2 regions of the Methylobacterium sp. 190mf genome follow, and region 2 is predicted to be linked to the other one. Evidence: riboswitches for the same ligand, from Rfam matches in the RefSeq annotation. Region 2 holds a riboswitch; the other holds the start of a gene.
The links. Region 2 has a riboswitch for cobalamin ahead of C4T42_RS19960 (CbtB domain-containing protein). Riboswitches for the same ligand answer to the same signal wherever they lie in the genome.
Positions count from the first base shown of each region.

Region 1: it holds a riboswitch for cobalamin, as region 2 does, so the genes downstream of both, C4T42_RS15985 (TonB-dependent siderophore receptor) here and C4T42_RS19960 (CbtB domain-containing protein) in region 2, are expected to answer to the same signal.

Region 1 covers NZ_FNVI01000012.1:99,481-103,887, forward strand. The annotation lists gene C4T42_RS15980 (peptidase) at 1-213, opposite strand, end outside; gene C4T42_RS15985 (TonB-dependent siderophore receptor) at 210-2,393, opposite strand; cobalamin riboswitch at 2,678-2,871, opposite strand; gene C4T42_RS15990 (NUDIX domain-containing protein) at 2,976-3,443, shown strand; gene C4T42_RS15995 (RluA family pseudouridine synthase) at 3,586-4,407, shown strand, end outside.
Region 2 covers NZ_FNVI01000017.1:41,582-45,988, reverse strand. The annotation lists gene C4T42_RS19970 (peptidase S10) at 1-49, shown strand, start outside; gene C4T42_RS19965 (discoidin domain-containing protein) at 72-1,436, opposite strand; cobalamin riboswitch at 1,598-1,793, shown strand; gene C4T42_RS19960 (CbtB domain-containing protein) at 1,828-2,010, shown strand; gene C4T42_RS19955 (CbtA family protein) at 2,027-2,779, shown strand; gene C4T42_RS19950 (DUF1636 domain-containing protein) at 2,772-3,173, shown strand; gene cobW (cobalamin biosynthesis protein CobW) at 3,170-4,204, shown strand; gene cobN (cobaltochelatase subunit CobN) at 4,251-4,407, shown strand, end outside.

The sequences.
Region 1 (4,407 bases), on a different contig from region 2:
CGCGTCCGGCGCGACCGCGACCTGATCCCAGGCGATCGGGGCGAGCCGCGACAGCCGCTCGGCCTCGGTGAGCGCCGGGAACGGCACGGAGAGCATCACCAGCCCGGAGCCGATCCACAGCGCGAAGAACAGCCCCGCGGCGATCCCGGCCCAGCGGTGGAACAGGAGCAGCCAGCGCCGTCCCGCCTTGCCGAGCCGGCGCGGCAGGCTCACCACGTCACCGTGTAGGCGACCTCAACCGAGCGCGGGCGCCCGAGCAGCCAGTTGGTCCCGACCCCGTTCACGGCGTTGCCCGAGATCGCGTAGACCTTGTCGAACAGGTTGTAGACCCGCACGGACAGGCGTGAATCCGCCGTCACCTGATGGTCCAGGACCGCGTTGACGAGGTTGTAGGCGGGGCGCCGCGCCGTGTTGCCGAAGTCGCTGTAGACCTGCCCGACGTTCTGCAGTCCGACCCGCGCGGTCCAGTCGCGGGTGACGTCCCAGGTCAGCCAGAGGTTGGCCACGCGCTCGGGCACGTCGATCGGCTGGTTGCCGACGTACGAGACGGTGGCGCCGTTCACCGTCTGGTCGAACCGGTCGTACTGCGCGTGGAGGAGCGCGAGGTTGCCGTCGAGCCGCCAGCCCGGCGCGAAGCGCCAGCCGAGCGCCAGCTCGAAGCCCTGCGAGGACTGGCTCCCCACCTGCGTGGACAGCGTCGGCTGGCCGGGGATCGCCGAGATCAGGTTGTCCTTGACGATCCTGTAGCCCGCGACGGTCCATTCGAGGGCGCCGTCGAAGGCCAGCCCCTTGGCGCCGATCTCGACCTGATCGCCGGTCGCGAGCTTGAAGCCGGCCAGCGACTGCGACAGCGTGATCAGGCTGTTCACCGGGTCGGTGGCGAAGCTGTACTGGGCGTAGAGCGCGCTGTCCGGCGTCGGGTTGTAGACGAGGCCGAACCGGTAGCCGAGCGCCCGATAGGTCTTCTCGAACCGCGATCCCGTCTGCAGGTCCTCGCGGTTCAGCGTCGGCACGTCGAGGCGCACGCCGGTGAGGAACGACAGCTTGTCCGACAGGATCACCCGGTCCTCGGCGAAGACCGAGGCCTGGCTCGTCTGCGTCGCGTAGGCCGGGCGCGCCCGGCCGTTCTGCGGGAACAGGCCCGGATCGTAGCCGGTGAGCGGCACGCTCGTGGTCTGGTCGAAGTAGAAGTTGTTGGTGTGGCGGAAGTCGATGTGGTTCACGTCGAAGCCGGCCACGAACTGGTTCGGCAGCCCGAACAGGCTGCCCCGGAACGTCGCGTCGAGGCGGTCTCCGACCTGCTCCTGGCTGTGGTAGATCTCCAGGTAGTCGCCCCGGTCCACGAGCCCGGTGCCGCGGTTGTAGCTGTACTGCTCGACGTCGAGCCAGTGGCGCCGGCTGGTCAGCCGGTAGGCGGTGTTGCGGATCGTGATATCGGCCGAGGGGGACCACTCGGTCTTGAGCTGGGTCCAGTTGTCGGCCCAGGTGATCTTCGCGTCGCGGACGTTGTAGTTGTTGAACCGGATGAGATCCGGGATCCGTCCCTCGACCAGCGGGGTGCCCCAGTAGCGGGCGGGCTCCTGGTAGCCGAGATCGTGGCTCAGGGTGAAGGCGAGGTCGGCGCTCGGCCGGAACAGCAGGGCGGCGGAGACCGCGAGGTTGCGGAAATCGCCCTCCGGCCGCATCCAGCCGTCGGCGCGGTTGCCGCTGACGTTGAGGCGGTACGCGAAGGTGTCGCCGTACTCAGCCTGGCCCAGCGGGCCGCCGGAATCGAGGGCGAGCCGCGCGACCCCGTCGGTGCCGATCACCGCGCGGGCGGCGTTGATCGGCACGAAGACCGGCTTCTTGGGCACCACGTTGATGACGCCGCCGATGGCGCCGTCGCCGTAGAGCACCGAGGACGGCCCGCGCAGCACCTCGATCCGCTCGACGTTCCACGTGTCGAACGGGAAGGTCACGGTGTTGGCGCCGACGTAGAAGCGCGTGCCGTCGTAGAGCTGCTGGATCGAGTTCGGTCCGGCGAAGCCGCGGGACGTGAACGCGCCGTTGCCGTTGCCGGGCGCCGCGATGGTGGTGATGCCGGTCGCGTCCTGGGTCACGGCCTCGGCGATCGTGTCCTGGCCGCGCAGCCGCGCGGTCTCGCCCGACACGATGTCGAGGCTGGCGGGCGTCTCCAGCGGCGTCAGGCCGAGGCGGCTCGCGGTCCGGTCGGGCGTGCGCAGGTTGAGCCCGTTCGGCGGGAGGCGGCCCGGGTCGCCGCCCGCGCCCGCGACCGACAGCTCATCCAGCGTGACCGCCTCCTGTGCGGCGGCCGGACTGGCGAGGAGCGCGAGGAGAACGCCGCAGAGGGGGGCCCGCCCGCCGAGGCAGGAGCGATGGGTCGATGGAGACATGGGGAAAGTGGTCCGTGCACGGCGCGCGCCGGCCCCCGCGTCCTACAGGCATTGTAATAACATTACAATGCGCCCGCTGTCCGGTAGCCTCTGCCCGTGCGGGCGCGCGACGGCGTCCTGCGACAGGGCTCAAGGGAGTCGGGACAGCGGAAACGGGCATGGGGAACGGCGTCGCGGGCGCGCTTGCTGTGGCACGTCACCGCGAACGAGGCCTCGGCGGCCGCCTCCCCTCGGGACTGGCGGCGCCTCGACACCCGCCAGGACACCCCGCCCGGCGCGTTTCGCGTGTGACCACGGCTGACGGCAGGTCTCCTGGCTCGCGGGTCGCCGCCCTCGCACCGTCTTCCCGGGGTGACCCAGTGACGTGGTGGTGAAGGGCTCGCCACTTACAGTTGCGGGGGCAGCCGCGGCTTCGGGGCGAACCCCTCACCGCGTTCCCTTTTGATCCCCGAGGGGAACCGTCGAACACAGCTTGGCCGTAGCGGGGGCGGGCGTCAACCGTGTGTCCGGTTGTTGCCGTGGATCGGCGCGCTGTGCGCCGGTCCGTTGCGGCCTCGCCGACGACGGGCTAGCCCCTGCGGGATGACGGTCTGGCGGCCCCCTGCGGAGATTCGCGTGAAGGCACTGGGTCTGCCCCGGCGCGGCAACAGCCTGCTCGTGGCCGAGGTCCGCGCGGATGACGGGCGGCTGAAAGGCGTCCGGCCGCTCGGCGGCAGCGTCGCGTTCGGCGAGCGGGTCGAGGACGCCCTGATCCGGGAGTTCCGGGAGGAGCTCGGCGTCACCGTCTCGGTGCTCGGCGGCCCCCGCGTCGTGGAGAACATCTTCACGCACGAGGGGCAGGTCGGGCACGAGGTGCTGTTCCTGTTCCCCGTCGCCCTGCCGCCGGGGCGGTTCGACGGGCAGGAGCGCTTCGTCTTCCACGAGGATTCCGGCACCGCCTGCGTGGCGCGGTGGTGCGATCTGGACGGGCTCGACGTGCCGGGCGGTCCCGACCTCTTCCCCGCCGGCCTGAAGGACCGCCTCCGCGACGCGTGGCGCGCGGAGCCCTGACGGACCGGGTCGGCCCACCGCCTTTGCCGCTCGGCGCGGGCGATGCTACAGCCGGGCAATCCCATCGGTCCGGACGTCCGCGACGCCGCGGCCCATGCGCCCGGACGCTCCGTCCGACGCGGAGACGGGTGCCGGCGGAAGCATGACGATACGACCTCCCAGAAGCGGCGGGCCGACGGGGCGCAAGCCTCAGGCCGGCAAGTCCAGCGCCAGCAAGTTCAGGGGCGGCAAGGCCCAGGCCGACGGCCGCGCCCGCACGGGCCCGCGCACCAGCGCCCGCGACGCCGCCGAGCGCGCGGCCCGCAACCGCGGCGAGGATGCCGGCACCCGCGATCCCTGGGGCGCGCAGGCCGCTGCGGCCCCGGCGCCGGCCCGGCCGCCGAAGCCGCGCCGCGACGCCGCCGCACCGCGCGACGCCGCGGCGGGCAAGCCCGGCGGCCGGCCGCCGGCCAAGCGCTCGGCGGCCCCCTCCCCGGCCCTCGCCTCTGCCCCCGCGCCCGGTCCGACCCGGCGCGAGCAGCGCGCCGCCGCCTCCGCGACCCTCGCTTCCGGCGTGCAGACCCTGACCGTCGAGCCGGACGAGGCCGGGATGCGGATCGACCGCTTCCTCACCGCCCGCTTCCCGCTCCTGCCCTTCACCCGCGTGCAGACCATCGTCCGCAAGGGCGAGTTGCGGGTCGACGGCAAGCGCGCCAAGCCGAACGACCGGCTGGAGCCGGGCATGAGCGTGCGCGTGCCGCCGCTGCGCCTCGACCAGCCCACCGAGCGGCCGCGCAGCGCCGCCCGCGAGCAGGACGACGCCGCCTTCATCCGGTCGCTGATCCTCTACGAGGATGCCGACATGATGATCCTCAACAAGCCCTTCGGCCTCGCGGTCCAGGGCGGTTCGGGGACGGTCCGGCACGTGGACGGCCTGCTCGCCGCCCTCACGGGTCCGGACGGCCAGAAGCCGCGCCTCGTCCAC
Region 2 (4,407 bases):
GACCCGTCCGGCCGGAGCCCCCGCCGAGCATCTCCGGACGGCGCCGTAGCGCCTCCGGCCCGCCAAGCCGGTCACGCGTCGTCGAAGGCGAGGGCCTCGGCCGGGTAATCCACCATCGTCCGGCGCTGCGCGTCGGTGTTCTGCCACTCGCCGACCTTCATGTAGCGGCCCTCGAGATCGCGGACCTCGACCACCTTCCCGATGGTGGGGATCGACTGGAAGCCCTGCGGCCAGTTCGACGCGAAGTAGAAGACCTGCTCGACGTGGTCCGAGAGGTGGCAGATCCCCGGCCCGAACGTCCCCAGCCCGAAGACGAGGTAGCGGCCGTTCACCAGCGCCGCGACGTCGGAGATCAGCGACTCGCTCTGGATCTCCACCGGCAATCCGCGCCGCTCCGCGTACGCCTCCACCTCGGCGATGACCGGGTTCAGCCTGTTCTCGAAGACGAGCTTGACCGAGCGGATCCGGCCCTCGGCCAGGAGCCGGTCGATGACCATCCGGTAGAACGCGAAGGGCGGCTGCGGGTAGTGCGGATCGACCCAGGTGCTGAAGATGTCGCCCGACCGGATGTGGATCAGGAGCTGGTCGTCGGGCTTCACCGGGAAGTTCTTCGGCAGACCGTTGAACAGCGGCCGGATCACGCTCTGCACGATCGCGCGCGAATCCGCCGGTCCCCGCAGCGCGGTCACGCGCTCGAACTGCGTCGGGTCGAAATACAGGCCCGACAGGAAGTAGCCGTCCGCAGGCAGCGGCTCGTCCGGCGGGATGAAGGTGATCCCGTCGCAGGTCAGCCGCTCGGTCAGGAAGATCACCTTGCTGCGGTCGACCTTGGGCACCTTGATGTATTTCAGGTTGAGCGCCTTCGCGATCGACACCGCGATGATGTACTGGACGAGGCAGTTGCCGAAGGCGCCGTTCTCGAACAGCGACAGGCCGACCAGGGCGTGGCTGGCGCGGTCGGGCGCCGACTGGAGCGCGTAGGTGACGTAGACGTTGGCGCCGGGCTTCTCGTTCAGGAGCGTCACGTCGAGGCCGAGCATCGCCCGCAGCGCGATCAGGTCGACCGCGGCCTCGTCGGCGCGGATGCCGATGCCGGCGATCCGGGCCGGTTCGGGCGCGGCGATCCGGACCGCGCGCGCCCAGGCCCGCTCGTCGGGGACGATCGCGGCGACGAGGGCGTCCGGGGTCGCGGTCCAGCCAGCGAGGTCCGGCTCGGCCCACGTCACGCCGTCCTGCGAGACCGCCACCGCGACGTCGCCGGGCTCCGCGGGAACCGCCCCCTCCCCCGGCCGCAGGGCGACGGAATGGATCGGGAAGCGGCCGTCGAGGTCAACCTCGAGCCACGTCGTTCCCGTGCCCGCATCGGAGACGATCCGCGGCTCACGGCCGGCCGCGAGATCGACGAGAACCGGGGTCGGATCGTCTGTCGGGGCCATCGGGTCTCCGGGAGTTCAGCGCCCGCGCCGGGGCCGGGCGGGTATCGGGTGCGGCGGTGCCCGCTCCGGGGCGCGGCCGTCAAGCCCGCCCCGATCGCGGGGCGGGCGCGGGAAACGGCCGCGATCCGGCGCCGCTCCGTTGTGTCCTGGCGGTCATGCGTCTACAACGGCCGGGCGACGGTGCCCCGGAGACGGGGTGAAAAGGGAATGCGGTGAGGGGTTTGAAGCCCCGATTCCGCGGCTGCCCCCGCAACTGTGAGCGGCGAGCGCCCGCCAAGCGCCACCGGAGCGATCCGGGAAGGCGGTGGGCGCGCCGAGCCGCGAGCCAGGAGACCTGCCGTCGCGACAGGATCCCGCAATGCCGCCGGTGGGGCGGCTGGAGACGCTTCTGATGACGACGCAAACCCTCGCCCCCGTCGCCGCCGGCACCCGCGCGTCGGAGCGCCCGATCGCCGTCGCGCTCGCGGCCGTGCTGGGCCTCGGCCTGCTGTTCATGGCGGGCTTCTCGCCGGCGATCGCGCTCCACAACGCGGCGCACGACTTCCGCCACACCCAGAACTTCCCCTGTCACTGACGTCCCCGGACCAGGGATGATCATCCGGCTCCTGTCGGCGGCCCTCGCCGCCGGCTTCTTCGCGGCTGCCATCGTGACGGGCCTCGAACTCACGCTGACCTCGCCGCTGATCGTCGCGGCCGAGCGCTACGAGCAGCAGGAGGCGCCGAACCGGGCTGCCAAGGCGCTCCCGATCAAGGCGTTCCCGATCGTGCTGGCCCATGCCGGGCACGACCACGCCGCCCCCGACGCCGCGCCGGAATGGCAGCCCGCGCCCGGACTGCCGCGGATGGCCTTCACCGGGCTCGCGACCCTCGTGGGCGGCGTCGGCTACGCGCTGCTGCTCGGCGCGGTGATGCTCGCCTGCGGCCGCGAGCCCACGCCGCAGGTCGGCCTCGCCTTCGCGGTGGCCGCCTTCGCCAGCGTCGCCCTCGCGCCGGGCCTCGGCCTGCCCCCGGAATTGCCCGGCAGCGCGGCGGCCCCGCTCGCGACGCGGCAGGCGTGGTGGGTGATGACCGCCGCGGCGACCGGGATGGGGCTCTACCTGATCACGATTCGCCGTGCGCTGATCACGATCCTCGGGGGGCTCGTCCTGATCATCGCCCCGCACGTCGTCGGCGCCCCGCAGGCACCCGAGGCCGCGTCCGAACTTCCGGCGGCGCTCGCCGCGCAATTCGCCGCGCGGTCGCTCGCCATCAGCTTCGTGTTCTGGATCCTGATCGGGCTGGGGCTCGGCTGGGCGTGGCAGGCCTTCGCCCGCGGCGCGGATCGGGGAGCGGCCCGTGCCTGAGACCGTTCTCTACGTCTGCACCACCTGCCGCCGGCCGGACGACGACCCCGACGGCCCCCGCGCCGGGGCCCGCCTGCTGGAGGCGCTCCGGGGGCGGAGCGGCGCCACGCCGGACCTGCGGGTCGAGCCGGTAGAGTGCCTGTCGGTCTGCAAGCGGCCCTGCACCGTGGCGGTCGCCGCGGCCGACCGCTGGACCTACGTCTACGGCGACATGGATCCGGCCGCCTCGGCCGAGATCATCCTCGGCGGTCTCGCGGCCTACGCAGCGACCCCGGACGGCATCGTGCCCTGGCGCGAGCGTCCGGAGGCGTTCCGCAAGGGCGTGATCGCCCGCATTCCCCCTTTCCCAGAACCCCGCCCGGTCCCCGCCGGCACCCTGGAGCCCGCGGAATGACCCTCGTGAACAAGATCCCCTGCACCATCGTCACCGGCTTCCTCGGGGCCGGCAAGACGACCCTCGTCCGCCACGTGGTCGAGAACGCCAAGGGGCGCCGCCTCGCCATCCTGGTGAACGAGTTCGGCGACATCGGCTTCGACAAGTCCTTCCTGGCCGCCTGCGGCGTCGAGGGCTGCACCGAGGACGCCATCGTCGAGCTGCCGAACGGCTGCATCTGCTGCACGGTCGCGGACGATTTCGTGCCGGCGCTGGAGACCCTTCTCGGCCGCGCCGAGCCGCCGGAGCACATCCTGATCGAGACCTCCGGCCTCGCCCTGCCGAAGCCGCTGGTCCAGGCGTTCCAGTGGCCGGCGATCCGCTCGCGGGTGACCGTCGACGGCGTGGTCGCGGTGGTCGACGGCCCGGCGGTGGCCTCGGGCGCCTTCGCGGAGGACCCGGAGGCCCTGGCGGCCCAGCGCGCCGCCGACCAGTCGGTCGACCACGACAACCCCCTGGAGGAGGTGTTCGAGGACCAGCTCCTCTGCGCCGACCTCGTGGTCGTCAACAAGGCCGACCTGATCGACGCCGCGACGCGGGCGCGGGTCCGCGCCGAGGTCGAGGGGCACCTGCCCCGCGCCGTGAAGGTGGTCGAGACCGAGAACGGCGCCATCGACCCGCGGGTGCTGCTCGGCCTCGGCGCGGCCGCCGAGGACGATCTCGACGCCCGCCCCTCGCATCACGGCGAGGGCGAGGACCATGACCACGACGATTTCGAGACCGTGGCGCTGCCGGTGCGCCCGGCGGTGACCGCGGGAGATCTCGCGGCCCGGGTCGAGGCGGCGGCCGAGGCCGCCGGCGTCCTGCGCATCAAGGGATTCGCCGAGGTCGCGGGCAAGCCGATGCGCCTCGTGGTGCAGGGTGTCGGCCGGCGCGTGACCCATCACTTCGACCGCCCCTGGCGGGCCGGGGAAGCCCGCGACGGGACGCTGGTGGTGATCGGCCTGAAGGGCTTCGACAAGGACGCCGTCGCTTCGGCCCTCGCGGGATGAGGCCGGTCGCGCACGCCCGCCCGGACTCGCTCTAGGGGTCGCCGCGGTGCACCTCGTGCGCATCGATTCCGTCTCCCTCGACGAGGGCGAGGCGGCCGTGGATCTCGGGCAGGAGCCCGGCGACCTCGTGGTGCTGTCCTTCACCGACAGCGACCTCGCGTCGGTCGGGCAGACCCACGCCGCGGAGCCCGGCCTGCCGAGCC